3 regions of the Pseudoalteromonas sp. C2R02 genome follow, and region 3 is predicted to be linked to each of the others. Evidence: predicted binding sites of a transcription regulator. Region 3 holds the regulator's gene; each other region holds the start of a gene.
What was found. The regulator FliA, encoded in region 3, starts transcription of late flagellar genes. The targets are predictions, from matches to a motif close to CTAAAGNTNNNNNNNNNNNNGCCGATA.

Region 1 (9,750 bases), on a different contig from region 3:
TTGATTGCAGGCACAACACCTACAATAGGAATATCTGTATGAGAACGTAATAAACAAAGACTTTGTGTACTTGCTGTATTACAAGCAACAACGATGAGATCTATCGGTTCAAAAGATTCTTCAACCGTTTTAAGTTTTTGTAATAACCTTTGTTGCAATACTTTTGATTCTAATTCACCGTACGGTAAATATAGATTATCCATTAAATAGCTATAGTTAGCATTAGGGAATGCTTTTTGAATATGTGCTAATACAGATGTACCACCAATACCCGAATCAAAAATAACAATATGCTGCAAAGGTAAAGCTCAATAAATATAAGAAGACATACTATTGTGACATTATACCTTTGCTAGCTCAAGAAACTGAGCTAGTTTGAAAACTTTAAGACTGGATATCACTATCTGACTTTTCAATCTCTGGTATTTCATTGTCAAGTAAAGCAAGCTGATCAAATAATGATTGGCTATATTCTATAAATTTATCAGCCTGCTCTCTTTCTTGATTCAACCACTGTAAGATCCCAGCTAATTCATTTTCAATAGATAACGGCTTAGCCTGCTCATATGCCTTCTCCAAACCTTCATTAAGTGGCGCGAGCTGCTTGGCTAAATCAACCCCTGGCATATTGGAGCGATATTCTTTAACACTGACGAGACTCTCTGTTTGTTGTAAATTCATTGAAAATGCTGCGAGTTGGCTCGTGTCCATATTAATTTTACTCGCCTGTTCAAATGCATCTTCCAATGAACCAGAGAAAAAATCATCACTGACTTTTTGTAAATCAGACATAAGCGCATTTATCGCTTCTTGCTCTTCTTCATTTAAATCGCCATTAACTTCAAATGAAAATGCAGCTGAATATGATTTTGAATCTTGGTATGCGAATGATTCACTTTGATTGTTTGACTGATAGACTGAAGCATTTTGATGCTGATAATCTGAATTAAAACTAATACGAATTTCATCGCCTTCTTGAGTTTTTATTGTTAAATCAGCACTGTTTGATAAATTATAACTACTTGCTTGAGCATAATTTACTGATGATGCTTTTGGTGTTTCTAACGCACTTTCAAATTCATCTAAACCTTTATTCATCAGTTCTGAGCTTTTAGCAATGCCCTCCTGTATATCATCAGTCATTAAACCAGAATCTTCTAGCTCTTCAGATGCTTCTTTTATACCTGTTTCAATACCGCTTCTTGCTTGATTAAGAATATCTTTAAGTTTGTCATCTGACGCACCATTACTTTGCGCATTTAAAACAGCTGTTTTGACAAAACCTAAAACATTTTTTGCGACTTCTTCAAAATCAAATAAAGACTCAGCTTTATTAGCTGAAGTTGGCGGCATGGATAGAGAGTTAGATAACTTATCTTGCATAACTCTTGAGGCAATTTGGGTATTTTTTGAAAACTGCACTGAACCAGACATTTGAGAGTGCTCTTGTGCTTTATCACTCTTTTTGAACAACTGATTAAATAACGATGCGGGTTGAAACCCAGAAGAACCAATTTTCATGACTTGCTCCAATTCAGTGTCTTTATTGCTTATCGGCAATTTACGTCAATACTAAAGTATGAATTAATAAAATATTTAAATTTATATAGACAAACTAATATCACTCCATAAAATAGCGCGACCAGCTCAGACGAGAAAACATAATGGCTATTATTGAAATTGACGAAACTACTTACGATTCACAACTAAGTGAAAAAGAAATCCGAATTCAAAAGCAATTTGAACAATTCGGAGTTAAAAAATTAGAAGTTTTCAACTCTGAGCCAAAACATTATCGCCAACGTGCCGAGTTTAGAGTATGGCATGAAGGTGATGATTTATTCCACATAATGTTTAATCAAGAAACCAAAGAAAAAATCCGAGTTGAACATTTTGAACCAGCTGCACCTATCATTTACGACTTAATGCCTAAATTAATTTCATTATTACAATTCAATGAAATTTTAAGACGTAAGTTATTTCAAATAGATTATTTATCAACTCTAAGTGGTGAAGTATTAATAAGTTTATTATATCACAAGCCTTTAGAAGATGAGTGGTTAGTCGCAGCAGAAGAATTAAAAGCAACTTTAAGCAAAGAATTTAATGTTGATATTATTGGTAGAGCACGAAAGCAAAAAATATTACTAGGTAATGACTACTTAGTTGAAAAACTTAATGTGGCAGGTAAAGAAATTACCTATCAACAAGTAGAAAATAGCTTTACACAACCCAATGCAAAGCTAAATCAAAAAATGCTAGAGTGGGCGTTAGATATTAGCCAAAATTTAGAAAATGATTTATTAGAACTATATTGTGGTAATGGCAATTTCTCTATCGCGCTGGCAAGTGCATTCGATCGTGTATTAGCAACTGAAATTTCAAAATCATCAGTAAAGTCAGCACAATTTAATATTGCTGAAAATAACATTGATAATGTTGATATCATCCGCATGTCCAGTGAAGAGTTCACGCAAGCGCTTAATGGTGAGCAAGAATTCACTCGATTAAATGGTATCGATTTAAAGAGTTATAACTGTCAAACGATCTTAGTTGACCCACCACGAGCGGGTATGGATGAGAAAACAACTACTTTAACGCAAAACTACGATAATATTATTTATATCTCTTGTAATCCAGATACATTAGAAAGAGATTTAAAGCAATTAACCACAACACATAAAGTTGAGCGCTTTGCTATTTTTGACCAGTTTCCATATACACACCATATAGAATCCGGCGTATTTTTAACGCGAAAATAACTTAGTCTTTTTTAGGTGCTGCTTTTTTACCATAGATTGCAGCGCCTTTAGCAACATACCTTAATTGCCAAACTAATCTATCAACCAATTCATCCCTTTGTTTCTTATCAATATCTAAAGCCTCAGCTCCTGCATTAAATACCAAAGTAACCATAGCTTCCGCTTGAATGTAAGCATGATCAGCATCACAATTTGTTTCGTTTTCTAGATAATGAGCCAGCTCTAAAATAAAGTGTTTTATTTCTCGAGCTACTGCACTTCTAAATGCAATTGAAGTACCTGAACGTTCACGTAGCAATAATCGAAACTGATTACTCGAGTTTTCAATAAACTCCATAAAAGTATGAATTGAAGTATGTATTACGCTGCCTTCGCTTTTTATTCTTCTTCTCGCTTGGCGCATTAACTGCCTAAGTGTTAACCCCGCTTCATCAACTAAAGTTAAACCTAATTCATTCATATCTTTAAAGTGTCTATAAAAAGAAGTTGGTGCGATACCTGCTTCTCGAGAAACTTCTCTTAAACTTAAATTGGATAAACTATGCTCTGCGCTCAATTGATTGAATGCCGCTTCAATTAGGGCAAGTCTTGTTCTTTCTTTTTGTTTTGCACGAACGCCAGCCATAGCTACCTCTATAAATTTAACTTTTGTCTTTCTTTTATCTACTTAGACAAGTTTCACAAGTCAGAAGTCTAACATAACTACTAGGTAAATTCGTTTTTACTCTATCGAATAACTTGACTAAAAGATAATTTACTACTATTTTAGCGCACAGTTGTACGCTCAAATAAACTAATTTAAATTATTAACGAAGAAGACAAATGAAAAAACCACCATTGATCTGGGCAAACGTCCTATTTTTTACACTGACATTTATAGCCGCAATCATTTTAGTGCCTCTATATGGCGTAATGGTTGGATATACCAGCACAACTTGGTGGGCATTTATTGCTTGTATGTTTTTTGCCGGGTTATCAATAACAGCAGGTTACCACAGATTATGGGCTCATAAAACTTATGAGGCACACCCTGTTATAGAGTGTATTTTTGCCATCGGTGGTGCATTTGCAATGCAAAATAGCGCACTTCACTGGAGCTCAGATCATAGAATTCATCATGGCCAAGTTGATGATCCCGTTAAAGACCCTTACGCCGCAACTAATGGTTTTTGGTATAGCCATATAGGTTGGATGTTACGCAATTATCAAGGTGATCAATATGGTAATTACAACAATGCGCGAGATTTACAAAAAAACAAAATAGTCATGTGGCAACACAAGTATTATTTCCCGCTAGCATTTTTTGTTAATGTATCTATCCCATTATTGTTAGGGATCATATTTGGTGATGTGATTGGCATGTTACTATTATCAGGATTATTAAGACTGGTGCTAAGCCAACATTTTACTTTTTTTATTAATTCAGTCGCACACATCTGGGGAACTAGACCTTATACTGAATCAAATACGGCCAGAGATAATGGTATTTTAGCTTTTTTCACCTATGGTGAGGGATATCATAATTACCATCATATTTTTGCCAGTGATTATAGAAATGGTATAAAATGGTATCAGTACGACCCAACTAAATGGATGATCAAGTCACTTTCATACTTTGGTCTTACAAAAAAACTTAAAACGATTTCGATAGATCGCATAGAAAAAGCAAAAGCTGAAACGCAACTAGCTGCAACAACCAGAAAATTATCACAATTTTCTGTCACTCAAGACAAGCTAGACTTGTTGCAGAGCGAATACGAATTATTAATCAAAAAATTACAACATTACGCAAAACTAAAAAAACAATTGCTTGAAGCTAAAAAAAGTACCATATTGCAACAATATGAAAAACTAGCTTTAAATAAACAGTACCAAGAGTTTGAACAGGCTTGGCAGCAGCAAAAACAAGCATGGCTTGATTTAAACATCAAGTTGCTTAATGCTCGGTATAGTTAACTAAAATACCCCAATCATAGGCTTTAAGGTTATGATCTGGTTATTTTTGTTTCAAGCGAAATAATTGAGGATAGCCAGTGGCAAAGCAAAGTAAGTCTAAAAAGGCACAAGAAGAAGTATCATATCAATTTGATGCCATAATTATAGGCACAGGCCCTGGCGGTGAAGGCACCGCCATGAACTTGGCTAAAAGTAAAAAACGTGTCGCCGTTATCGAAAAACAAGAATCTGTTGGTGGCGGTTGTACACATTGGGGCACAATCCCATCAAAAGCACTACGTCACTCAGTAAGTCGATTAATCGAGTACAATCGTAATCCGCTTTTTAATACTCAAGAATCTAGAAACAAGCTTACTTTTCCTGATATTTTAAGCCATGCTGGCAATGTTATTTCTAAGCAAGTTAACTTACGTACTAGCTTCTACGATAGAAACCGCATTAGCTTATATCACGGAGAAGCTTCTTTTGTAGATCAACATACAATTCAAATTAAAAAGCCTGATGGTTCAATAGAATTACTGACAGCTGAAACAATCGTAATTGCAACGGGTTCTCGCCCATACCATCCACCACAAATAGATTTTGATCATAGCCGTGTTTACGACAGTGATACTATTTTAAAACTAAAACACGACCCAAGACATATCATCATTTATGGCGCAGGTGTGATTGGCTGTGAATACGGTTCTATTTTTAGAGGCCTTGGTTCAAAGGTAGATTTAATCAATACCCGTGATCGCCTACTGGCATTTATGGATGCTGAAATTTCAGATGCATTAAGCTACCACTTCTGGAACAGTGGCATCGTAATTCGTCATAATGAAGACTTTGATAAAATCGAAACACGTGATGACTGCGTAATAGTACATATGCAATCAGGTAAAAAAATGCAAGCTGATTGCATCTTATTTGCGAATGGCAGAACAGGTAATACTGATACTTTAAATCTACAATCAGTGGGTTTAGTTGCCGATGGCCGAGGTTTGTTAAAAGTAAATGAAAGTCATCAAACGGAAATTAACAATATATATGCTGTGGGTGATGTCATTGGTTATCCAAGCTTAGCAAGTGCTGCTTTTGATCAAGGTCGTATTGCTGCTGATGCAATTGTTGATGGCCACTGCTCAGCTAAATTGGTTAGTGACTTGCCTGTTGGCATTTATACTATTCCTGAAATTAGTTCGGTTGGTAAAAATGAGCAAGAACTAACGATGGCAAAAATACCATATGAAGTAGGTAGAGCACAATTTAAACATTTAGCAAGAGCACAAATTGCAGGTACTGAAGTCGGTAGCCTGAAAATTTTATTCCATATCGAAACCAAAGAAATATTGGGCATACATTGCTTTGGTGAGAGAGCGACTGAAATCATTCATATCGGTCAAGCAATTATGGAACAAAAGAATGGCGGTAATAATATTAATTACTTTGTTAATACCACATTTAACTACCCTACAATGGCTGAAGCATATCGTGTTGCAGCATTAAATGGTCTTAATCGCTTGATAAAGTAATATCACCATAAAAAGTAGGTACTAATTGTGCCTACTTTTCAATCTAACTATTGTATCTGTGTAAAATTATTGTAAACTTAATTGTATAACAACAACAATAATTAGGCTGGTGCAAAATGAAAAGTAAAATGAAGCTATTAACTATAGCTCTATCACTTTGTTCTACAAGTGTTTTAGCTGATTTTTCATCAGCCAACAAAGATTTACAAAATAATAACTTTGCAGCGGCCGCAAAAGAATTTACAGCTTTAGCACAACGTGGTCATTCAAAAGCACAATTCGAATTAGCACAGCTTTATGAAAAAGGCTTAGGTGTAGAAAAAGATATCACAACTGCATATGCTTGGTACTTACTTGCTGTAGATTTTAAACACCCTGAAGCTAAAGAAAAGTACCGTAATTTAAGAAGAAGCATCCCCTCTAGAAAAGAAGGCAAACAGGCCTACCTTGCTCTTAAAAATAAATATGGCAGTCAAAAGCATAAATCTCTTTATGAACCTGATTTAAAGCGCACTAACTTTTACCCAGCTCGAGCTAAGTTAATCGAAAAAGTAGAACCGCAATACCCATCAGACCTTGCTGCACTTAATAGCGCCTGGGTCAGCATATCTTATAATGTTGATGAAAGTGGTCATGTGGAAGATGCGCGTGTATTAGCGTCATTCCCTAAGGGCGCATTAGATGAATATGCACTTGCAGCCGTTAAACAATGGCAATATGAGCCTCAAGTAAAACGCAATGGTGAGCCAGATCGTGCTCATGATTTAATTACCACTTTTAAAACAAAAAGCCAAAGCTCTAAAAACCATAAACAATATAAAAAACAGCTTGCACAATACACAGATAAACTAAAAGCGCTTGCTATTAAAGGAAATAGCTATGCACAAGCACGCTACGCCTTAATGCTAGAACAAGAAGTAATAGAGTCAACAAAAGGCGAGCATATTAATTGGTATTATAAAGCAGCCGTTAATGGTAATTACGATGCCCAATTGCGTTTAGTACATTGTTTTGAAAATGGTGAAGGTTGCCAACCAAGTGAAGACAAAGCATTTGCTTGGTTAATAAAAGCAAGTGAAACACAAAATGCCAGAGCCCAATTCCAATTAGCGACAACATATTTAAATTATGAAAGTGTGCATTACAATGTTAAAAAAGCCGCTGAACTCTTAAAACTTGCAACATTACACGAATACTTCCCTGCTATGGTTGAATACTCAAGATTATTAGCTTTTTCTGATGAAGCAGGTATTAGAGATGTTTCATCTGCAATCAAATATGCAGAACTGGCACGTTCATTAGATGCAACAAACCCAACATTATTATCAGTATTAGGCGCAGCATATACTGAAATGGGTCGTGTACAACAAGGTGATACGTTATTACGCCAAGCGTATGATGAAGCCAAAAACCGTAACTGGCCAACGAAGAACTACTTAGATTTAATTGAAGGCGGAGAAGCTGCTATGATGGCAAGTGGTGCAAGTTTAAGATTAAATAACTAAACATATTTTAGTCATGTAAAGTAATAAAAAAGGAGAGCTTAGCTCTCCTTTTTTATTACTATTGTATCGCCTTATTTATGATAAGGCTTACTTAGCTCATGTACTGAGTTAATAAATACGCCTGCATTTTCTGGTGTTACATCTGGTGTAATACCATGACCTAAATTAAATACATGACCTGTGCCGCCTTCACCAAATCCTTCAAGAATTGTTTTAACTTCTTCACGAATACGTTCAGGAGATGCATGTAACATTGCAGGATCCATATTACCTTGAAGTGCAACTTTATCACCAATACGGCGCTTTGCATCAGCCATATCGATTGTCCAATCAAGCGCTACTGCATCACAACCTGTTGCAGCGATATCTTCAATCCACATGCCACCATTCTTAGTGAATAAGGTTACAGGAACTTTACGACCATCATTTTCACGAATAAGGCCTTTAACAATTTTATCCATGTAAGCTAATGAGAATTGCTTGTAATCTCTTGGTGTTAAAATGCCACCCCAAGTATCAAAAATCATTACTGATTGTGCACCAGCTTTGATTTGTGCATTTAAATATAAAATAACTGAATCAGCTAATTTATCTAATAACATATGCAACATTTTAGGTTCAGCAAATGCCATTTTTTTGATTTTGCCAAATGCTTTACTGCTTCCGCCTTCAACCATATAAGTTGCAAGCGTCCAAGGTGAACCTGAAAAACCAATCAATGGAACTTCACCTTTTAATTCACGACGAATAGTACGCACAGCATTCATTACATAGCCAAGTTCTTGCTCTGGATCAGGCACTGGTAAGTTTTCTACATCTGACATACGTTCAATAGTACGTTCAAATTTAGGGCCTTCACCTGTTTCAAAATAAAGACCTAAGCCCATAGCATCAGGAATAGTCAAAATATCACTAAATAAAATAGCGGCATCTAAAGGGTAACGACGTAATGGCTGTAATGTTACCTCACAGGCAAACTCCGCGTTTTTACATAAACTCATAAAGTCACCAGCTTCAGCACGTAATGCGCGGTATTCTGGTAAATAACGACCTGCTTGACGCATCATCCATACAGGCGTTGCATCTACTGGTTGTTTTAATAAAGCACGTAAATAACGATCGTTTTTCAATTCACTCATGTAAGTCTCTTTTAGCTGATTAATCCCAACATTTTATAAATTTTAAAATGACTACTGCAGGATGTCTAAGTTATATGACTATATTAACACTTAGAGCTCAAACCCTCTATGTGTAAGATCAAGGAATATAAAACAATCACAAAATAAAAGGTTGCTACAAGGATAACTATTTGTTATAAATTTGTATATAGATTAAAAAACAATAAGAATCTCGGATAAACGAGACAGTTACAAAATTCAGGCCACCAATCTTAGTAAAATAAGTTGGTGGTTTTTTATTTTTAACAATCAAGATAAAAAACCAGTGTTTTTATAAATTCAAATAAATCATTTAGTTACATTTAATTATGAACTTATTATTAAAAATAGGTTGATCTTTTGCTTATATTTCATTCTTATAGAGGTATAGTAAGAGCAGGGAGAATAATTATGCTAACACAACTAGAAAAAGCACAACAAGAGTGGGGTGGTTCTCATTCTGTTATTGACTCATGGTTAGAAGAACGCCAAGAATTATTGGTATTATATTGCAAGTTAGTTGGATTACCTCCTTTTAACCGCAATGAACACGCACTACCAGAGCAAGCTCACATTCAAAAGTTTTGCCAAATATTAATGGATTATTTATCGGCGGGACATTTCGAAATATATAATAATATAGCCAAAGCCTGTGAAACAAAAGGTGAGCAGAGCCTTGCTTTAGCACAACAGCTATACCCAAAAATATCAGCATCAACTGATATTGCTTTATCATTTAATGACAAATATGCTGAAACAAAACAAGGTAGTACACTACCAGATTTTGATTCTGAGCTGTCAAAACTAGGTGAAATCCTTGAACAAAGATTTGAATACGAAGATGAATTAATTGATA
Region 2 (10,602 bases), on a different contig from region 3:
CTTGGACTCAAGAGCGTTCAGGTTATGCTTTATTAGAAGAAGATAGTGTTTCTGCATACGTAATGGCTAACTTTGAAGGCGATGGTATTCGCGGTAACTTTGGTCTACGTTATGTAAGTACTGATGCGACTTCAACTGCGTTTGAAGTTGATCCAAATTATGTAGATGCGAGCAATGCATTTAATAACGGTTATTCAACAAACCTTGTTGAAACTGATGGCGATTATAGCCATGTATTACCAAGTGTTAACCTTGCGGTTGATGCAACTGAAGATGTGATTATTCGTTTCTCAGCAGCATCTGTACTAGCACGTCCTAACTATGATGATATGTTCAGTAACTCAGCACTAGCTGGTTATGCGGATACAATTCCAAATAATGAGACTGTAATTGTTGGTAATCCAGCACTAAGTCCATTTAAAGCATTCCAATCAGATTTAGGTGTAGAGTGGTATTACAGCTCTTCAAGCATGGTTGCATTAACATACTTTGTTAAAGAAGTTGGCACATTTACTACTTTTTCTAATACTGCAGATCAATCAATCGGTATTGTAGACCCAGATACAGGCCTTGATAATTGGCAGGTACAGTCTAAGAAAGACGGTAATGGTGGTACAATTGAAGGTATTGAGTTCCAAATCCAACATGCTTTAGAGAATGGTTTTGGTACAGTATTTAACTACACTTTTGCTGATGCGCAAGCTGATGCAAGCAACTATGTTGACGGAAACTCTGTTTTCTCTGATTCATCTAAGCATACAGTAAATGCAGTTGGTTATTACGAAAACGATGATTTCTCTGCACGTGTAGCTTACTCATGGCGTTCAGAGTACATGATCCGTGAAACTGGTTTCTATGGAGCACGTGAACATCAAGATTTCGGAACACTTGATTTAAGTGCTTCATATAATCTTACTGATAACATCACAATCACTGCTGATGTAACTAATCTTCTTGAAGAAGATAGTGTACAAGTTGGTCGTGACCAAGGTGAAACACCAGTTAACTGGAGAACATCTAACGGTTATCCTACAGCAAGCTATGAAGGTGAAGCTCGTTATTCTTTAGGCGCACAATTCCGCTTCTAAGTGTAACTTAAACAATAAAAAACCCGGCATTGTCCGGGTTTTTTTGTATTATATACAGTACTAAATAGCGAATTGGAAAACTAAATGAAAATAAATAAAATAGCAATTGTAGGTGGTGGTACAGCTGGCTGGTTAGCTGCTAATCATTTAGGCAAAGCGCTGATAAATCGTCCCAATACATCTATTACATTAATTGAATCACCAGATATTCCCTCTATAGGAGTAGGAGAGGGCACTGTTCCAATGATGCGTGAGACCTTAAAAAGTTTTGGTATATCCGAAACAGATTTTGTTCAGCAATGTGATGTAACTTTTAAGCAATCGGTTAAATTTGTAAATTGGTTGGATAAAAATAATCATGGTGAAAATAACTACTACCACCACTTATTTGATTATCCTTTTCCTTTAGGTGATGATTTAGCGCCATTTTGGCTATCAACTGATAAAAAAACGTCATTTGCCGACATCGCGTCATTTCAAGGCGCTATTTGTGATGCGGGACTCGGTCCTAAGACGATATCGACTCCAGAATATCAAGGAACCACAACTTACGCCTATCATTTAAACGCAAAGAAGTTTGCGAAGCTATTAGCAAAAAATGCCTGTGAAAAATTCAATGTGGAACATCAAATAGCTAATGTTACTGATGTGACCCTTAAAGAAGACGGTTCAATAAAATCACTTAATTTAGAATCTGATAATTGTAAGGATGGTACCGAGTTTGATTTTTACATTGATTGCTCAGGTTTTAGCTCATTTCTTATGAGAAAACACCTAGGTGTACAATTTATAGATAAATCTAATGAATTATTGATAGATACGGCAATCGTAGTGCAAGTTCCGACAAATATTGATGATGATATTCCTTCATATACAATTGCAACTGCACATCAAGCCGGTTGGATTTGGGATATTGCGCTTCCTCAAAGAAGGGGAGTTGGCTTTGTCTTTTCATCAAAATATATGAATGAAGAGCTGGCAAAAGAAAAACTCGCAAAATATTTAGGCGAAGATTTATCTGAGTTACCACATCGCAGTATTCCAATGAATATCGGGTATTTAGAAAAGTTTTGGCATAAAAACTGTGTTGCAATTGGCTTATCGCAAGGCTTTGTTGAGCCTTTAGAGGCGACAGCAATTTTACTTGCTGATTTTTGTGCAAAGCAATTAGCGCAAAATTTTCCTGAAGAACAAGCACACTGCGAAAACTTATCAAATATGTACAATAAACGTATTACTTATTGCTGGGATCGTGTCATTGACTTTATTAAGTTACATTACTGTATTTCAGATAGGAAAGATTCGAAATTTTGGCTAGATAACAAAAAAGAAGACGGCATTTCAGAGCATTTAAAACAGTTGCTATTACATTGGCAATCATTTTCACCAAAAACTTCTGATTTCTTTTCAAAGTTTGAAATATTTGATGTTGAGAACTTTTTGTATGTGCTTTATGGAATGAAGTACCAGACTACCATAGGTAACTTAAGCGAAAGCTATTTAGCTAAAGCTAAGTCTGATGCTGAACAGGTGAAGAAACATGCAGATATTTTAGTTAATGATCTACCAAAGCATCGAGAGTTAATAGATAAAATTAATCAATTTGGTATGCAAAAGCTATAGAAATATACAGCTGTACTTACTATGTAAGTACAGCAAACCTTTATTTATTACCTGAGTAGCAGTCGATCAACTTTCGGTTGGTATCAAGTTTCATTTCTGCATTTTTTCCCATCAATTGTATTGATTCAAATGCTTTCTCTAATATTTCATCTGATAAAGTACCGCATTCTACATATTGGGGTAAATATTCCATTCCATAAATGATGTATTGCCAACTGGAAATGTTGAATATGTCATATTTATTTGGAAAGTCTCCCTCTGTTGCTGCATAATGCTGCCATGCTTCAAGTTTATCCTGTAGCGTTTGTGGTATGGTTTTAGGATCCGTTTGATCTATCCAGAACTGAGAGTCTTTTCTATTAGTTAAACAATAATGAAGTTTTACAAAATCAATAATATTATTCCACCGTTGAGTAAAAATTTCATTGTATTGCTTTTGTCTTGTTTTCATGGCTTCACGATTTTGAGGGAATCTCGCTGCTAACGAACGTATTCCTGCTTCTACCATAGCAATCGCTGTTGCTTCTAAAGGTTCAACAAACCCACTGGAAAACCCGATAGCAACACAGTTCTTTTCCCACGACTTTTCTCTATGGCCCACATCAAAACTTAAATGTCTTAATTTAACTTCATCACTTTGAGGTATATTTAAGTATTTTAATAACAGTTCTTCAGCGCGCTCAGGTGTTGTATGTTCAGATGAATACACATAGCCTGTGCCTCGTCTTGATTGTAAACTGATATCCCAAATCCAGCCTGCTTCTTGTGCCGTTGAAATCGTATGAGTGGGGATAGGTGTGTTAGGATCTTCATACGGAACTTGCAAGGTAACAGCGCGATTGACAGATAAATATTTACTTTTGTCAATAAAAGGGACTTTGAGTGCTTTACTTAACAATAAAGAAGAAAACCCAGTGCAATCAACAAAAAAATCAGCTGAAAATACTGTATTATCATCTGCAATAACAGATTCAATAAAGCCATCTTCATCTAGCTTCACATCTGTTATATCGGCAAATGAATGCACAACACCCAGGTTTGCTATAGCATGTTTTTTTACAAGTTTTCCAAGTTTGGTCGCATCTAAATGATATGCATATTTAGCCATCCAAGCATACTCAGGCGTGTTCATATCTTTAGGAGCTAAATTTTGGTCGCATAAGTGTGCTTGTAAACAAACCGAGTGTGCAAAGTCTTTGGTGGTTTTATTTTCATTTTTATTTCGAACCCAGTAAGCAGATAAGTCTATACCTTTTGGCATCGCGGTAGGATCAAATGGGTGATAGTAACTATGCTGTTGTTTTTGAGGTTCGTGTAACCAATTACAAAATTGCGCACCTTGTTTAAAGCTTGCATCACACTGAGCAAAGAAATCTTTTTCACTTAATCCAATATCATGTAGCGTATTTACTATGGTTGGGAAAGTACCTTCCCCGACGCCTATAGTCGGTATATTCGCTGATTCTATTAAATGGACAATGATATCTTGGCCTGTTTTTTTAAAAGAGCTAGCTAGCATTGCTGCACTTAACCAACCTGAGGTGCCCCCACCAATCACATTTACAGTTTTCACTTTTTTCATAATAAAATCACCAGTTTTTTATTGGTATAATTTAAATATTTAAGACAGCGCTGTCAAATTGTGTTTATGTTTTATTAACATTGATTCTGAATTAGTTTACATACAAGCATCAGTAATTAATTGACTGACATATTAAGTTATGTAATATGGAGTCATTATTTTATAGGCCACAGCAATTTAAATTCTTTAGTGGCTATTTGTTATACGGAGAGTAGTACCCATGGCGGATAATATCCAACCTTTACACAATAAAACACATGCTAATACAAAAATAAAAAATGGCATCAATATCGAATTCATTAAAACTCAGCATTTAGTGCCAATTGTTGCACATGAGTTTTCACGTGTAGCTAACGAGTACCCAATTGTTTTTGTAAAAAACTCAGAATCTGGTGAGTTTCAGCCAGTTGCAATGTTAGGTCTTGAGCCTAATGAAAACCTTATGGTTAAAGATGACCAATGGCAAGGTGCTTATGTACCACATGCTCTAACACGTTACCCATTAGTATTATCTGCAACACCAGAAGATAAAACAAAACTAATCGTAGGTATTGTAGAATCAAGTGATTTAGTTGGCGAAGAAGAAGGCCAAGCATTATTTGACGATAAAGGCGAAGAGACTGATTACCTTAAGCGTCGTAAAGACTCTTTAATTTCTTTTGTTGAATTTTCTCAAGTAACTGCAGCATTCTCTAAGTTCTTAGCAGAAAAAGAATTATTAACAGCGCAAACACTTACTCTAGAGATTAAAGGCGAGAAGCGTGATATCAACGGTATTTATTTAATTGATGAAAAGAAATTAAATGAACTATCTGATGAAGATTTCTTAGATATTCGTAAACGTGGCTACCTAGGTCCGATTTACTCTTTCTTAACTTCAATGCATCAAGTAAATCGTTTAGCACGTGTTAAGTCTGCACAAGCTTAAATAAAGATTTATAAGTTTAAATAAAACCCAAGTTTTCTTGGGTTTCATTTAAACTACCTCTCATATTTAATATCAATTCCAAAAGTCTGCTGTTTCTGTTCCCTATAGCTTTAAACATTTAAAATCAATTTCTGGCATCGAAAATGCTTAATTAATATGCAGTAAAAATAAAACAATATATTTATCGTTTTAAGGAATTTTATTATGTTTAGTAAAGAATATTGTCGTGCGTTAGAGTTAAGAATGTTCAAAAAAAGCAAAGAGATCCAGAAGTTGAGATCTCAGCTATTTTTCTTAAAAATTATTAGTTTTACATTTGTATGTTTATTTTTTGTCAGTCAAATGCAAATTGCAACTTAAATTGCATTTTAACGCGTAAGCTTTTTGACAAAGACAACAACAAATAAAGCTAAAGTAAAGCTTCCTGAGAATGCTTCACAGGCCGCAATAAGCCTTGAGAAACCAACAGGGGTGATATCGCCATAGCCTAATGTTGTAAAAGTGACGATGCTAAAATATAAGCTGTTTAACAATGCTGATATGTTATCAGAGGAAGAATTTTCAAAACTGAATCTAATAATTTCATTTGCATAGCTCACACCAAAAACAAAATACAATAGTGCGCAGCAAAATATTAAAGATAATGAGAAAAATATTACATTTAGTGGTTTTTCACCATAACCACATAATACATCTATAAACTTTGAGAATAGTCGTCGTTTCGACCATTTGGGGTATTGATAACGGCGCATAATGAGCTCTTGATGGGTAAACTTTCCTGATAGTTCAAATAATCCCTCAAATTCAGCTGCTTTACGCAAGTCTCGGTAAATCTCTTCTGATTGCTCATAATAATCTAATGCGACATCGAGTTTTCCCTCTTTAATCGCACTATGAGCTTGCTGTTGCTGTAATATTTTTGAGCCTATATCAATGTTATCAATTCTAGTATTGAATAACTTGATCCCCAATAAATTGGTATTTATTAAGCTACAACAATGTAAATTGGCACTTTTCAAATTAGCTTTCATTAAAGATGCACTTTCTATTTTTGTATTGAAAAGATGTGCACCTTTTAAACTGGCACGATAAAAATCGCTTTCACTTAAATCGTAGCCTTCTTTTGAGCCTCTTTTAACTAAGTTTAAGCCATCTAAATTTGAACGCTTTAGTTTTAAGCCTCGTAAAAGACCGCCAGATTTAGCGTATCTTTCTAGTTTATCTTTTAAATCTAATCCACTTTTATCAAATTTTTCATCATGCCAGAAACAAAAGCCAGTGCCCATATCTATTTCCTGACAATGCTGTCCATCAGAAGAGTGGTATTTACATTTAGGTTTTTCTGTCATAAGCATCAGAAATTGGGTGGTTTATATTAATATAATGGTAGCAGGAATCTTACAGCTTGCTAAAAAATCAACTAATGAATCAGTTTTTTTTGAATCCAGCTGAAATCCTTTTGAAGTCATTTCGTAAATTAATGTAACGTTCTTCATGCAGGTGAGGGAGCTTAATACCATCGACTAATTTGAATGTATCAATACATTTTGTATGTATTTGTTGTTGATCATTATTTGAATGTTGAAGCACTTGTAATAGCGCTTGAATGAGGTTTAAAGCACTGCCTGTATTTACAGCAGCATATTCTAGCGCTTTTTCAAATGACTCTATTGCTAAACTGAAATTGCCTTTTTTATACTCTCCAATTCCCTTTTTATTATGCTCTTCAAATAAGCTCACATTTTCTTCTGACTTTGCAGCTTGATCTTTGAGCATGCCATCAACAAAAGCCGTATTTGAATTCTGCTCACTTAAGCTTGCTTGTTGTTCTGTTGCTGCTTCAAATTCACCAATTTGCATTAAAGTGAGAATCGACTCAGGATATAAATCAAAAGACAGGTTTTCATTATTTTCTTCTAATTTAAGCTGTAAATTAGCTAAGTCTTTTTTTGCGTTTAAAAAATTACCTTGAACTGCGTTGATCCTTGCTTGACATAAAGTTTCGAATGATGAAAATGATGTTTTTTCAAATAACTTTTTCTCATTTTTTGCTTGTTGTATCGCTAATTTAGTTTCTTTTAAATAGTGTTCTTTATCGGGAGCGTTATCGGTATTTTGAGCCGCATCAAGTAGAGAACGAATATAATTTAACTGATGCTCGATCGATTGGTGAATTGATTTTTTACTCATAGACAATAGAGATTGGCATGCGTTTACTAAACTATTATAAGCATGGTTTTGCCTGGCAATATCAGCCAGTAAATATTGCCTGGAAAATGAGTATGGTGAAATAGATGAACTTTTCTTGATGGCTTTTAAGGCTTGTTTCTTCTGGCCTTGTGCCAATAAGCATTTAGCTTTTATATCATGCGCCTCTACACGAAACCTATTTTGCTCTAAGACTTCATCACACAATTCTAATGCGTCATCAAATAAATCTTGTTGATATAATATACTTGCTAAAGAAGTTAAAGCCCAAGGGACACGCTTATTACTGAGTTCATTCACTAAAATTTTCTCAGCTTCATTAAAGTTTTTTTGCTCTATATGTAAATTTGATAATAGCTTTGAACAGTATTGCCTATAACGATTGTTTTGCTCGATAATTTTTTTTACTTCTTCTATCGCAGAATCATTATCGTTTTTAGATAATGCGACTAAAGCAGGTTTTAGTGTTAACTTTCTACTGTGTACTTTATCTATTCGCTTTTTTAAAACACCTTGAGAGAAAGGTTTAATTAAATAGTCGTCTGGTTCAGCTTCAACTGCCCCTAGCACCATAGGTCTCGTTGTTTCACCTGAGACAATCATATAGATAGCATCAACAACTAGGCAGTCTTTTGCCCTGAGCTCTTCTAATAATTGCCTTCCATTTTTACCTAAACCTAAATTATAATCTATAAATAGTAAGTCAAATTTTACTTCCATACATTGCTGAATGGCAGATTCACCCGTATCTGCAAAATGTATATTTCTGGCGCCTAAGCCAAATAACATGCCTTTAAGTAAAGTTTGAAAAGAGCGTTGATCGTCTACAATCAAAACTTTCTTTTCTTTAAAGTTAATCATTTCTTTTTTTGGCATTTTACTTATATGTTTAGCCTTTCACTATTATGAATAGTAAACTATTTAGCTTAAAACTGCGTTAGAAATTTAATTAGAGATGACTTTGCATATAGATTATCAGTTAAAAAAAAGCCAAAAACGTAAAACAATTGCCATTAATATAAAAAACTCTGAAGTAACCGTATTAGCACCTCATTTTGTTCCAAAGTCATATATAGATGATTTGATTATAAAGAAACATCAATGGATAAATAATAAAATTGCTGAGCAACAATTAAATACCGATGCAATTAAAAATAAAAAATCACCGTTGGAAACACAATCATTTAAATTATTTGGGGAAGCGATTTCAATACAATTGCTGCGCTCAAATGTATCTAGTATTAAATTTGATGGAAAAACCTTATTTTTATCTGCAGCAAGTAGAGTCAAAAATTTACAAGCGCATTATCAAAAACAATTAAAGGTTTTTTTAAAACAAAGTCTTGATTCATACTTAGATATTAAATTGCCTGAAGTATCTAATTATATGGAATTGAGTTTTACGAACTATCAAATAAAAACTTATAAGAGAAGATGGGGGTCATGTAACTCAAAGAAAGAATTAACTTTTAATGTTTTATTAGCTGGCGCACCTAAGTGGGTGATTGATTATGTGATCGTGCATGAAATTTCCCATCTAAAATACTTAGATCATAGCAAGCGTTTTTGGCGATTAGTAAACAGTCATTATTCAAATGTAACGGAGGCTGAATCTTGGTTGAAAATAAATGCAATGAGTTTAGATATTTGAACTGGAATTGGTGTTTTATACGAAAATTATAAGATGAGTAGATAAAGGTATAGCTCTATAATTCAGATATTAAATCAGATTTGAATTATTTAGAATAGTAGGTAATTTGAAACTGGTGGAGGGAGGTGGATTCGAACCACCGAAGGCTGAGCCGTCAGATTTACAATCTGATCCCTTTGGCCACTCGGGAACCCCTCCGCAGTATGCGGCGAATAATAATATTAAATTATTAAAGCTTGTATTCACACTTTATTCGGCCAAGAAAAAAGTGGTGGAGGGAGGTGGATTCGAACCACCGAAGGCTGAGCCGTCAGATTTACAATCTGATCCCTTTGGCCACTCGGGAACCCCTCCAGAACACGAAGCGGATATTATCAAAATTATCACGGCTGTAAAGGTATTTTTTTAAATTTATGACTGTTTGCTTGAATACTGCCCATTTAGCTTGAAATGCAATCAATGTAGCTTTATTTATATTGTGTTAGGTTTAGTCTTGAACTAAACCTGAGGTTTCAATTTCAATACTTATCCCCTGACTTTTAATAAAGTGGTCATTCAGCGGGGACTTAAGGTGTTTAAGAAGTTGTTTCTTTATATGGCGCTTTGATTAAGAAACGCCATTTATTTTATAAAAAGAGCGCAATTTAATTTAAGATATTGATGGTTAGGCCGATAGGGTTTTATCTATCTAACCAAGAGTAATTTAATGCAACTTGAAAATATTTTGACTAATGAAATGCAACTAGGCAATCAATTGTCTCTTTGTGTTGCGCAGAATCGTCGAAATGATTTTTCAATTCTTTTGGCTATGTTATCAAAAGATGCTCTAGATTTTTCTCAGTTTCACTTACCGCAAAGTGACCCTCAAAGTTTTGATAATAAAGATACAAACCTTAGATTATTATTAGGGGCTGCTACTGAGCAAAAGTTGGCGCCATCAGAGTATAATATGTTAATTGGTAAGGAAAACGCTAAAATTATTCAAAATCAAGGAATAGATCAGTTTAAATTGATGAATTGTTTATCACCCGAACCTTTGGCTATTAGAGATGATCTGAGTCATATAAATAGCCAAATTATAGATAATTGTGAATTGTCTGTTAGAAAGAGAATACAGTCTAATGATATTCAGTTAAGTCAAAATCAAATGAATGCGGTAGATTTTTATAATCAGTTACAAGAGCCTAAGTTATACGAACCTTTAACATTACTTCAGGCGTAAATTATCACCCGAAGTAAATTTATCATTTATATCTTTACTGGTAATGACACTTTTTGAATTTTTTATTGCTTCCACAAGGACATACATCATTCCTATTTAGTTTTACTTCTGGTGTATCTTTAATATCACCGTCTAAGTAAAACCACGCACCCTCTACTTTTATAAATTCAGATTTTTCATGTAACGTACAGTAAAGGTTACCAAATAAATAATGGGCTTTAAATTTAACGTAACCTGTATCGGATTGGTCTTGTGAATCAATTATTTCTAGCTTTATAAATTGACAGCTATTAGCAAATT
Region 3 (10,602 bases):
ATTGATATTTCTTAGATTGTGAGCTTTGCATTAACTGCATTGTTCTCATCATGCGATCTAAACCTTTTAAAGCTAAAAACTCTGTTTGTACAGGGATCAAAACTCTTTCACTTGCCGCCAACGCATTAACCATCAAAACGCCTAATACAGGAGGGCAGTCTAAAATGGCATAATCATATTCATCTGCAATTTTGGCCAAAGCTTTAGTTAAAATTAAGCCCATACCACTTTTATTACCCATGCTACGATCTAAAGTTGCTATCGCCATGGTTGCAGGTAAGATATCTAAATTTTCCATTGTTGAAGGACATAAAGCTTGCAATATCTCTTCTTTATTCATACCTTTACTTCGAGAGAAAACATCGTACACACTCACTTCTAATTCTTCAGAATCAATGCCAAAATAATAGGTGAGTGATGCATGAGGATCAGTATCAATGAGTAATACTCGCTTACCTTGAGATGCAAGAATGCCACCTAAAGTTACTGTGGTAGTTGTTTTACCTACACCACCTTTTTGATTCGCAACTGTCCAAATTTTCAAACTTGATCCTTTCTACTGCTCTTTTTCTCGAGTTGTAATTCTTATCCCACCATCAGGTAAATTAATAATCTTGATAGTTTTATCATCTATTGCTTGCTGTTCTATTTTTTTTAATTGAGCTTCTAATTCTTGTTTATCTTGTTCTGGATTTTCTGTGGCAATCACCAGAGAATTACTCTGGGAAAACATTCCAAACTTTGAAAGTGCAATTACTACCTTTCTATTTTCTGCACGCCCTTTCGGTGAGGTATTGCTGGCAAATGGTGCGTATTGCCCATAACCTTCAATCGCCATTCTTGCTGGATTAATCCCCTCACTCTCAAGTGCTAGGAGCATTTGCGTGGCACGACTGACTGATAACTGCCAGTTAGAACTAAATACTTCATTATTGATAGGCTGATTATCAGTATAACCCCTAACGCGAATGTAATTTTCTACACCATTGATTACATTATAAACTTTAGAAACAACTTGCTCAATTGCAGGGGTGGAAGCCGAGCTGCCACTTCCAAATAACAAACCTGAATTAAGCTCTATTGTTAACCAATCTTGATTTAACTCTAACTTAGCTTGCCCTTTTTCAATTTCATCCGATAGCGCAGTTTTTAGATCTTGTTCTAGCGAATCTAAAGGGCTTCCTAGCTTTTTTTGTTTTAGATTAGCTAAATCACCAAAACCATCAACTAACTCAGGACCTTTTTCCTCATTAATGATTGAATTACCATATAATACAAACTCAGTATCAACCGAATTTTTTGTTAACAGCCCTTCGCCTTTAACCCCCGCATCTTGCTGTTCATGCTGATTAGCGGTTTTATCAAATACTTGCTCAAGTGAGTCTGATAAAATCTTAAATTCATTTTCATTGGTAATAGCCAAAGAATATAAAACCACAAAAAAAGCAAACATGAGTGTCATATAATCGGCATAAGAAACTAACCAACGATCTAAATTTTCATGGTTATTTTCTGATGCAGATTTACGATATCGCCTCATAATACTTAGTAGCTCAACTTTTTATAATCGTGTTTACTTGAGAGTAATGCTTTTGTGTTTGATATGCAGAAAGCTTTAATTCTATATTACTAGGACTCTCTCCTTGTAATATAGACAACATACCTTCGGCTAGTAATTCATGGTACATCATCTGCTCTTCTACAATATATTTGAGCTTATTTGCAACTGGTAAAAAAAGTAAATTAGCAAAACCCACACCATAAATTGTTGCAACAAATGCCGTTGCGATCCCTGCTCCAAGTAACTCAGGCTCTTTAATAAAGTTCATAGCTTGTATTAAGCCTAAAACAGCGCCTAAAATGCCAATTGTCGGACTATACCCGCCCATAGCTTCATAAATTTTTGAAGATTTAATTAAGGCTTCTCGGTGTAAAATAAGTTCAACTTCCATTGTCTCTCGAAATTGCTCAGGTGCAACACCATCAATCATCATATTAAGACCCTTAGAAACAAAATAATCTTTACTATTTAAAGCTTCATTTTCTAATGATAAATAACCGTCTTGACGTGCTTTATTTGACCATGACTTTATTTGAGAAATGCCCTTATCTACTGGATAACTCGGCGGTATTATTATCCAGGTAAACATTTTTATTCCTTGCAGGAAAATTCCCGCAGGAGATTGCAGCATAACAGCACCTAATGTGCCGCCTATTACAATCAAAAGGGCTGAATAGTTCACTAAACTTAATAATAATCCACCTTCAAACCAATAACCAAAACCAATTGCAAATATAGCAATTAACAAGCCTGAAATTGATAGTTTATCCACAACCGACTTCTCTTGTTATGCGACTCGCGACATCTGGCAATGCAATACTTGCTTCAGCAAGCCCTGCGTTGGCAACCGCTTGAGGCATACCATATACAACACAGGTTTTTTCATCTTGAACCCATATCTTAGAGCCTGCTTGTTTTAACAATCTAGCACCATCTCTACCATCAGCTCCCATGCCAGTTAATACGATGGCTAAAACCGAATCTGTGTAGCTTTTTGCCACACTTGCAAACGTGATATCAACACTCGGTTTATAAGTGACTCTGGTTCCTTCGTCTTCATAAATTCGTATCTTTTGGCCAGTTCCTCGACCTTCAACCAACATCTGCTTACCACCAGGTGCTAAATAAGCGGTGCCAGCTTTTAATGCCTCACCATTTTGCGCTTCTTTCACTTGAATTTTACATAAGGAATTCAGACGAACTGCAAATGCAGGCGTAAAAGCAGCCGGCATATGCTGTATTAAAAGAATCGGATGAGGGAAGTTTGATGGTAACTGTGTCAGTATACTTTGTAGTGCAACCGGTCCCCCTGTTGATGTACCAATCGCTACTATTTTATATGTTTTTCCTGAAGCTCTTACATCTTGCGTTGTTTTTCTTCTAGTCTCAAAGTTATTCTCAGCAGGTTTTACTAGGCGAGATTTAATAACTGGCTTTTCTACTGCGGATGGTTTTCTTACAAAGCGACTTAGTCTTCGTCGACCTATCTCCTTTACCTTTTGTTGCAATAATTTAATTGCTTCTTCTTTATCTCGCGCTATATCTTCAAACTTTTTAGGTAAAAAGTCTAAAGCACCCGCGTCAAGTGCATCAAAAGTTGCACTTGCGCCATGGTGCGTTAAAGAAGAAAACATTAATATTGGCACCGGAGATGCCTTCATTATTTGTTTTACTGCGCTGATACCATCAAGTATAGGCATTTCAACATCCATAGTAATCACATCAGGTTTTATTTCAGCCGCTTTTTCAACCGCTTCTTTACCATTATTTGCTGTATCGATTACTTCTAATTCTGGATCTTGATTTAATATTTCACTGACTCTTCGTCTAAAAAAACTTGAATCATCAACAACTAAAACTTTAATTGTCATTCAATTTACTCATTTAGTTATTTTACTTTGCCAGCATAGTGCTTTAATAAATTAGGTACATCTAGTATTAGAGCAATTCCACCATCAGACGTTATTGTAGCACCTGCCATACCAGGAGTTCCTTGTAACAAAGCATCTAAGGGTTTTATTACTACTTCTTCTTGACCTATTAATGAGTCAACGGCAAAGCCTATTTGCTGCGTTCCTAATTGAACGATAACAACATGTCCATCTCCACTACGTTGATCTGCTATTGAAGCTGGGTTTTTAACAAGCCAACTTTCAAGATAAAATAATGGAATTGCCTTATCTCTAACAATAATCGTTAATTGACCATCAACTATATTTGTTTTCGATAAATCGAGATGGAATATTTCATTTACACAGGCTAAAGGAAGTGCGAATGTTTGTTCTTCAACAAGTACCATTAATGTTGGTAATATTGCTAAAGTCAGTGGTACTTTAATTTCTAATGTTGTACCTGTACCTCTTTGAGATTCAATATTTATTGAACCATTAAGCTGAGTGATTTTTGTTTTAACAACATCCATACCCACACCACGACCTGAAATATCAGATATTTCTTCTTTGGTCGAAAACCCTGGTGCAAATATTAAATTAAATGCTTCATTGTCAGTCATTCTTGATGCAAAATCGGCATCAATAACACCTTTGCCTATTGCAATATCTTTTAGTTTATCTGGATCCATACCTGCACCATCATCTTCGATGGTTAAAAGTATATGATCACCTTCTTGGGAGGCTGAAAGTGTAACTGTACCGGTTCTTGACTTACCTGTTGCTTCACGTTCATCTGGCATTTCAATACCATGATCAACTGAATTCCTAACTAAATGCACTAAAGGATCTGCAAGTGCTTCAACTAAGTTTTTATCTAAATCAGTATCTTCCCCAACTAATTGAAGGTTAATATCTTTTTTCAAGCTACGTGCTAAATCACGAACAACGCGAGGAAAACGACCAAATACCTTTTTAATAGGTTGCATCCGTGTTTTCATCACAGCACTTTGCAAATCAGCTGTCACAACATCAAGATTTGAAATTGCCTTATTCATGCTTTCGCTACTATTAGTCGCACCTAGGCTTACTAATCTATTTCTAACTAAAACAAGTTCACCAACCATATTCATTATTTGATCAAGACGTTTAGTGTCTACTCGAACCGTTGTTTCAGCTTGTACTGCAGGAGATTTAGCTGCTTGTTTTTCTGCAGCTGGTTTTGATACTGGTTTAGGCTTTTCTTCTGCTTTTGCTTGTGGTTTTGCTACCGGTTTCGCAACTGGTTTTTCTACTTTTTTCTCAACTTTAGGTTTACTTGCAACTGCAGGTTTTTGAGCTGGAGTTGGCTCGGACTCTACCGCTTTAGGACCCTGTCCTTTGCCATGAAGTTCATCTAATAAAGCTTCAAATTCATCATCTGAAATATCTTCAGAATCTGAACTCGCTATAGGCGTACTTTCAACGACATTACTTTTCTCTTCTGGAGCTGCACTTTGGGTTTCACCAAACGAGCCAACACCATGTAACTCGTCTAATAAATTTTCAAATTGATCATCTGTAATATCGCCATCAGGTGCATCATTTGTGATTTCTGGTGCCGCTTTTGACTCTTCAGCTACAGGGCCTTTTCCTGCTCCATGAAGTTCATCTAATAAGCTTTCAAATTCATCTTCTGATATATCATCAATATTTGAATCATCTGAACTTGTATCATCCATATCAAACAATACGTCATCAAAATCAGAGCTTAAATCTTCTTCAGGGCTTGGTGTGACAGAATTTTCTACTTCTGGAGCTGTGGCTTCTTGAGGAGATGAAGCTTCGCCTTCACTTTGAGGTTTGCAAAGGTCATGCATCGCTTTTAGCAAATTAGGATCGGCCGCATCTGGTTGCTCACGATTTTGTATACAAGCAAACATAATATTTATACAATCTAGCGCTTGTAAAATAACATCCATTAATTCTGGAGTGACACTTATTTGCCCTTGACGTAAAATATCAAAAACATTTTCGGCACCATGACAAGCATCAACAAGCTCTGTCATTGCTAAAAATCCAGCGCCACCTTTGACAGTATGAAAACCTCTAAATATTGCATTTAATAAATCAGCATCTTCAGGGTTATTTTCTAATTCTATAAGCTGCTCAGATAATAATTCGAGAATTTCTCCGGCCTCAACCAAAAAATCCTGCAAAATATCTTCATCTAGTTCAAAACTCATGCAGCAGTTCTCCCTTTTAGAAACCTAAACTTGATAATAAGTCGTCAACATCATCTTGATCTGATACAACATCATCACGTTCTAATGCATCTATAATCGGACCCTCTGCAACTTGATCTAATTCTTTTTCAACTTGTAGAGATGATTCTATATTTTTTTCTTCAATAACTTCTTTTACAGGTAACTCACCATCAATTGGCGAGCCAAAAACTTTCAACATATGAATAAGGCTTTCTTCAACTTCACGCACAAGCTCTATCACTCTGCGAATAACTTGCCCTGTTAAATCTTGAAAATCTTGGGCCATTAAGACCTCTGTCATTAAGCCTTGTAGCTTTTGAGTATTACCCTGCGTATTTAAAATAAACGAATCTAACCCATGACATAAGGATTTAAACTCGCCTAATTTAAGGTCGCGACTCATAAGTCGATCCCATGAAGGTTTAATGTTATCAAGTTCGCTTGTTAGCTCATCAGCTATTGGTAAACCTGCTTCTATCGCATCCATGGTTTTATTCGCAGCTTGCTCTGTCATTTTTATGACATAATTTAAACGCTCTTTTGCATCTGGTAATGCGTCTTGCGTTAAATCGGTAAGCTTTGAATCTAACTGAAAGTTATTTAATGAGTCATGTAATTGACGAGTTAACTTACCAACCTCTTCAAATAGCTCAGATTGCATTTGTGTTGTTATTTGCAATAGCAATTCATCAGCTTGTGCTTGTTCATTACTTTCAAGTAATGATACAAGTTGTCTAGCTTGTTCAAGTGTAATTTGAGGTGAATCAGTTGAAATTATTAACTCATCCATAATTTAACCTAAGCGCTCAAACACTTTTTCTAATTTAGTTTTAAGCGTGCCAGCTGTGAAGGGCTTAACAATATAACCATTAACGCCAGCTTGTGCAGCAGCTATTATTTGTTCTTTTTTAGCCTCAGCAGTTACCATTAATACTGGTATATGCTTTAAGCTATCATCAGCTCGAATCGCTCTTAGTAAGTCTATACCTTGCATACCTGGCATATTCCAATCGGTTACTACAAAATCAAACTCTTGGTTTTGTAGCATAGGTAGTGCAGTACTACCATCATCTGCTTCTTGGACATTAGTAAAGCCTAAGTCTCTTAGCAAATTTTTAATGATTCTTCTCATAGTAGAAAAGTCATCAACTACAAGAACTTTCATATTTTTATCCAAAACATCCTCCTGTGAGGTACGAACTCAAGGTTACAACCACTTTATTTAAACCCAGTCACTGATTTTAGCTTTAAGCCTTATCATTGCCTGTCCATGTATCTGACTAACACGAGACTCACTTACATCAAGTATTTGTCCAATCTCTTTTAAATTCATTTCTTCATTATAGTAGAGAGATAATACAAGAGCATCTCTTTCAGGCAATGTTTTTATTGCCTTTACTAATGAAACATTAAACTTATCATTTTTTATTGACGCAAAAGGCGAATCACTTGATGATTTATCCGATGATATTTGCAGCACATCTTCATCAACACCGAGATCTTCTATTCCTAGAATTTTACCTGAATTCACATCATTAAGGATATGATGGTATTCATCGAGTGTAATATCAAGTTTTTCAGCAACTTCTATGTCTTTTACTTCTCGGCCTAGCTGAGATTCTAATTCTGAAATGGCTTGAGCAACCTGGCGACTGTTTCTGTGAACAGACCTTGGTACCCAATCGCCTTTCCTAATTTCATCTAGCATAGCACCTCTGATTCTTATGCCACCAAATGTTTCAAAACTAGCGCCTTTTGTGCCATCAAAGTTTTTAGCAGCTTCAATCAAACCTATCATGCCTGATTGAATTAAATCATCCAACTGCACACTTGCGGGGAGTCTCGCCAACATATGATAAGCGATACGCTTAACTAAAGGCGTATGACGCTCTACAACTTGTGCAATATGGTTATTATCACTGTATCCGGCTACTTTATTCACTAACAAAAATGCCTTTAGCGGTTTACTAATTTTTCAATAAAAAATTCCAGATGCCCCGAAGGCTGATTTGGAATTGGCCATTTAGCTGCTTTTGTAGCTAAAGTCTTAAATGCGATTGCGGCGGGAGATTTAGGAAAAAGGTCAACAATTGTTTTTTGCTTACGCGTTGACTTTCTCATATTTTCATCAAAAGGTACTGTTGCCACTAATTCTAATGAAACGTCTAAAAACCTATCTGTTACTTTAGACAGCTTAGCAAATAGTTCTTGCCCTTCTCTTAAACTTCTTACCATATTTGCAATAATTTTAAACTTATAAACACCATGTTCTCTGCTTAATATCTTAATTAAGGCATATGCATCTGTAATTGAAGTTGGCTCATCACACACCACCATTAACACATCTTGTGCTGCACGAGAAAAGCTTAATACCATTTCAGAAATACCTGCTGCAGTATCAACAATTAATACATCATAATCGGCATTAAGTTCACTAAATGCACGAATTAACCCTGCATGTTCTGAAGGTGAAAGCTCAACCATCGTTTGCGAGCCTGATGTTGCAGGCACAATTCTAATGCCGTGAGGTCCCTCAACTAAAATATCTTCTAATTCACACTCGCCAGAAAGCACGTGTGATAAATTTTTTTCTACACGTAGACCTAGCATGACATCACAGTTAGCTAAACCTAAATCGGCATCTAATACAAGAACACGTTTACCTTGTTGTCCCATGGCTATTGCCATATTCAAAGAGACATTTGTTTTACCTACGCCGCCTTTGCCGCCAGTTACTGAGATTACTTTAACTGCATTATTATTCTGTTTCATTTTACGCAGGCCACTTGCTTGATCCATAACTGTATTAATCATACATTCCTACTGTTTGAGATTCTACCGTTGAATCTCTGTGATATTGTGCGTTAGTCTTTTTAGCATACAATTGTTCTGCTTTTTTAACCAATTTTTCAGCATTTGCAACTCGAATGTCTTCAGGTACGCGCTGACCATTAGTAAGATACCCTATCGGCAGACGATTTTGAATCGCAATACTGATAATTTCTCCTAAACTTAGACATTCGTCAAGTTTGGTGAAAATACAACCACTTAACTGTACCTTTTTAAAGTGTTTTACTGTTTCTTGCAAAACGCCCATCTGTGCCGTAGCACTTAAAACCAAATAACTACGGATATCAACTCTAACATTTCTCATTAATGTATTTAACTGTTCGGTCAGACGTAAATCTCTTTGACTCATTCCAGCCGTATCTACTAATACTAGTCGCTTACCACGTAAATGGTATAAAACTTCAGCTAATTCATTAGCATCTTTAACTTGCTTGACTGGACAACCTATAATTCGGCCATAAGTTGCAAGTTGTTCATATGCACCAATACGATAGGTATCCGTTGTAATTAACGCAACTTTATCAGCGCCAAATTTTTGTGCTCCTAAAGCTGCAAGCTTTGCGACTGTCGTTGTTTTACCAACACCTGTTGGCCCTACAAGTGCAAAAACTCCGCCTTGGCGTAATATTTCATTATTCGTTGTATAAAGCTGGCTTTGTACCATTTCTAACAAAGCTTCCCATGCTTTTTTTTCTGATACATCATCAGGAATAAAACATGCCATTTGATCTGCGACATCATCATTGATGCCCATGCCTTTAAGTCTTTCTATCATATATGCACGAGTTGGGTCTCTGCGCGCTAAATCTTGTGTCATTAAACCTGATACTTGATGCTCTAATAATTGGCGAATTGCAGCCATTTCATCTTGCATCGCTTGCATTTCTTTATTATTTTGCTCTTTTATCTCTTTATGTTCTGATTTAACAGCTTTTTTCTCTGGAGCATTTGACTTGTTATACCAAGGAGATTCAAATGAATCATCATTTATTTCCTCGATAGGTTCATCAAACTTGTTATTAAACATATTTGACTGTTCGTTTTCTCTAGACTGAGTAGACTGTCTATTTAATAAGGCCTCTAAACTATCCGCAATTTTTGCTTCAGGCTCAGGTTTTGCTGCTAATGGTTTAGGGCGAACAAAGTTATTAACCTTTGAACTATATTGTGAGGCCATTTGTGAGTGAGCGTTTAGATTTGCACGTGTTCTTGTCTGATTAGCCAGATGCTGTGCAGCTGGTGTTTCAACTCGAGCTGCAGGCTTAGCCTGAGCTGGCGTTTTGTCGTAATCAACGGCAGCAACGATTTCAACACCATCAGCCATTTTTTTATTTGACATAATAACAGCATCTACACCTAGCTCTTCTTTAACTTCATTCAGTGCTGTGCGCATATCTTTTGCAAAAAAACGTTTAATCTTCACATTCTACCCCTTATCTTTATTATTGCTGACCAACAGAGCTGATAATTTTAATTTGCTTTTCATCTGGTACTTCTTGATAAGAAACCACGCGTAAACCAGGAATTGTATTTTTAACAAATCGTGATAAAACCGTTCTTAACATACCTGAGGTCAACAATATTGAAGGTTCACCTGACATTTCCTGGTTTTTATGTGCTTCACTAAGTGAGTTTTGCAACCTCTCAGCAAGCCCAGGTTCTATGCCAGCACCTTCATCGCCTGCATTCTGAAGTGATTGATGCAACATCTGTTCCAACTCAGGAGCCAAAGTTATGACAGGTATTTCATTTGATGCGCCAGCAACGTCTTGGATTATTAATCTTCTTAGTGAAATACGCACTGCAGCCGTTAGTACATCAGCATCTTGGCTTCTTGGTCCGTATTCAACAAGGGTTTGTACAATTGAACGCATATCTCTAATTGGCACACCTTCATTCAATAAGTTTTGTAATACTTTTACGATAGTTGTCAGCGGTAATACATCTGGCACTAAACCTTCAACTAAACGAGGATGACTTTTTTCAAGCATATCTAATAAGTTTTGTACTTCTTCATGACCTAACAATAAAGAGGCATTGTTATGTAAAAGCTGAC

Region 1: KO527_RS25720 (DUF5610 domain-containing protein) is a predicted target of FliA. The motif match lies at 1,552-1,578, and genes of this name have one in related genera.
Region 2: KO527_RS06480 (VC2046/SO_2500 family protein) is a predicted target of FliA. The motif match lies at 9,729-9,755, and genes of this name have one in related genera.

Annotation. Positions count from the first base shown of each region.
Region 1 is NZ_JAHKQC010000057.1:49,396-59,145, reverse strand. It holds gene murI (glutamate racemase) at 1-299, opposite strand, end outside; gene KO527_RS25720 (DUF5610 domain-containing protein) at 385-1,521, opposite strand; gene trmA (tRNA (uridine(54)-C5)-methyltransferase TrmA) at 1,665-2,762, shown strand; gene fabR (HTH-type transcriptional repressor FabR) at 2,764-3,387, opposite strand; gene KO527_RS25705 (fatty acid desaturase) at 3,585-4,718, shown strand; gene sthA (Si-specific NAD(P)(+) transhydrogenase) at 4,796-6,232, shown strand; gene KO527_RS25695 (energy transducer TonB) at 6,349-7,737, shown strand; gene hemE (uroporphyrinogen decarboxylase) at 7,809-8,876, opposite strand; gene rsd (sigma D regulator) at 9,306-9,750, shown strand, end outside.
Region 2 is NZ_JAHKQC010000020.1:134,603-145,204, forward strand. It holds gene KO527_RS06430 (TonB-dependent receptor) at 1-1,088, shown strand, start outside; gene KO527_RS06435 (tryptophan halogenase family protein) at 1,173-2,711, shown strand; gene KO527_RS06440 (tryptophan halogenase family protein) at 2,752-4,293, opposite strand; gene KO527_RS06445 (SapC family protein) at 4,514-5,221, shown strand; gene KO527_RS06450 (hypothetical protein) at 5,426-5,581, shown strand; gene KO527_RS06455 (ion channel) at 5,590-6,570, opposite strand; gene KO527_RS06460 (response regulator) at 6,650-8,305, opposite strand; gene KO527_RS06465 (SprT family zinc-dependent metalloprotease) at 8,385-9,080, shown strand; tRNA gene KO527_RS06470 (tRNA-Tyr) at 9,194-9,278, opposite strand; tRNA gene KO527_RS06475 (tRNA-Tyr) at 9,350-9,434, opposite strand; gene KO527_RS06480 (VC2046/SO_2500 family protein) at 9,787-10,302, shown strand; gene KO527_RS06485 (YchJ family metal-binding protein) at 10,337-10,602, opposite strand, start outside.
Region 3 is NZ_JAHKQC010000021.1:44,870-55,471, reverse strand. It holds gene KO527_RS06755 (ParA family protein) at 1-544, opposite strand, end outside; gene KO527_RS06750 (flagellar motor protein MotB) at 557-1,540, opposite strand; gene KO527_RS06745 (flagellar motor protein) at 1,554-2,333, opposite strand; gene KO527_RS06740 (chemotaxis response regulator protein-glutamate methylesterase) at 2,326-3,432, opposite strand; gene KO527_RS06735 (chemotaxis protein CheA) at 3,450-5,675, opposite strand; gene KO527_RS06730 (protein phosphatase CheZ) at 5,692-6,474, opposite strand; gene cheY (chemotaxis response regulator CheY) at 6,490-6,873, opposite strand; gene KO527_RS06720 (RNA polymerase sigma factor FliA) at 6,919-7,638, opposite strand; gene KO527_RS06715 (MinD/ParA family protein) at 7,653-8,510, opposite strand; gene flhF (flagellar biosynthesis protein FlhF) at 8,503-9,969, opposite strand; gene flhA (flagellar biosynthesis protein FlhA) at 9,989-10,602, opposite strand, start outside.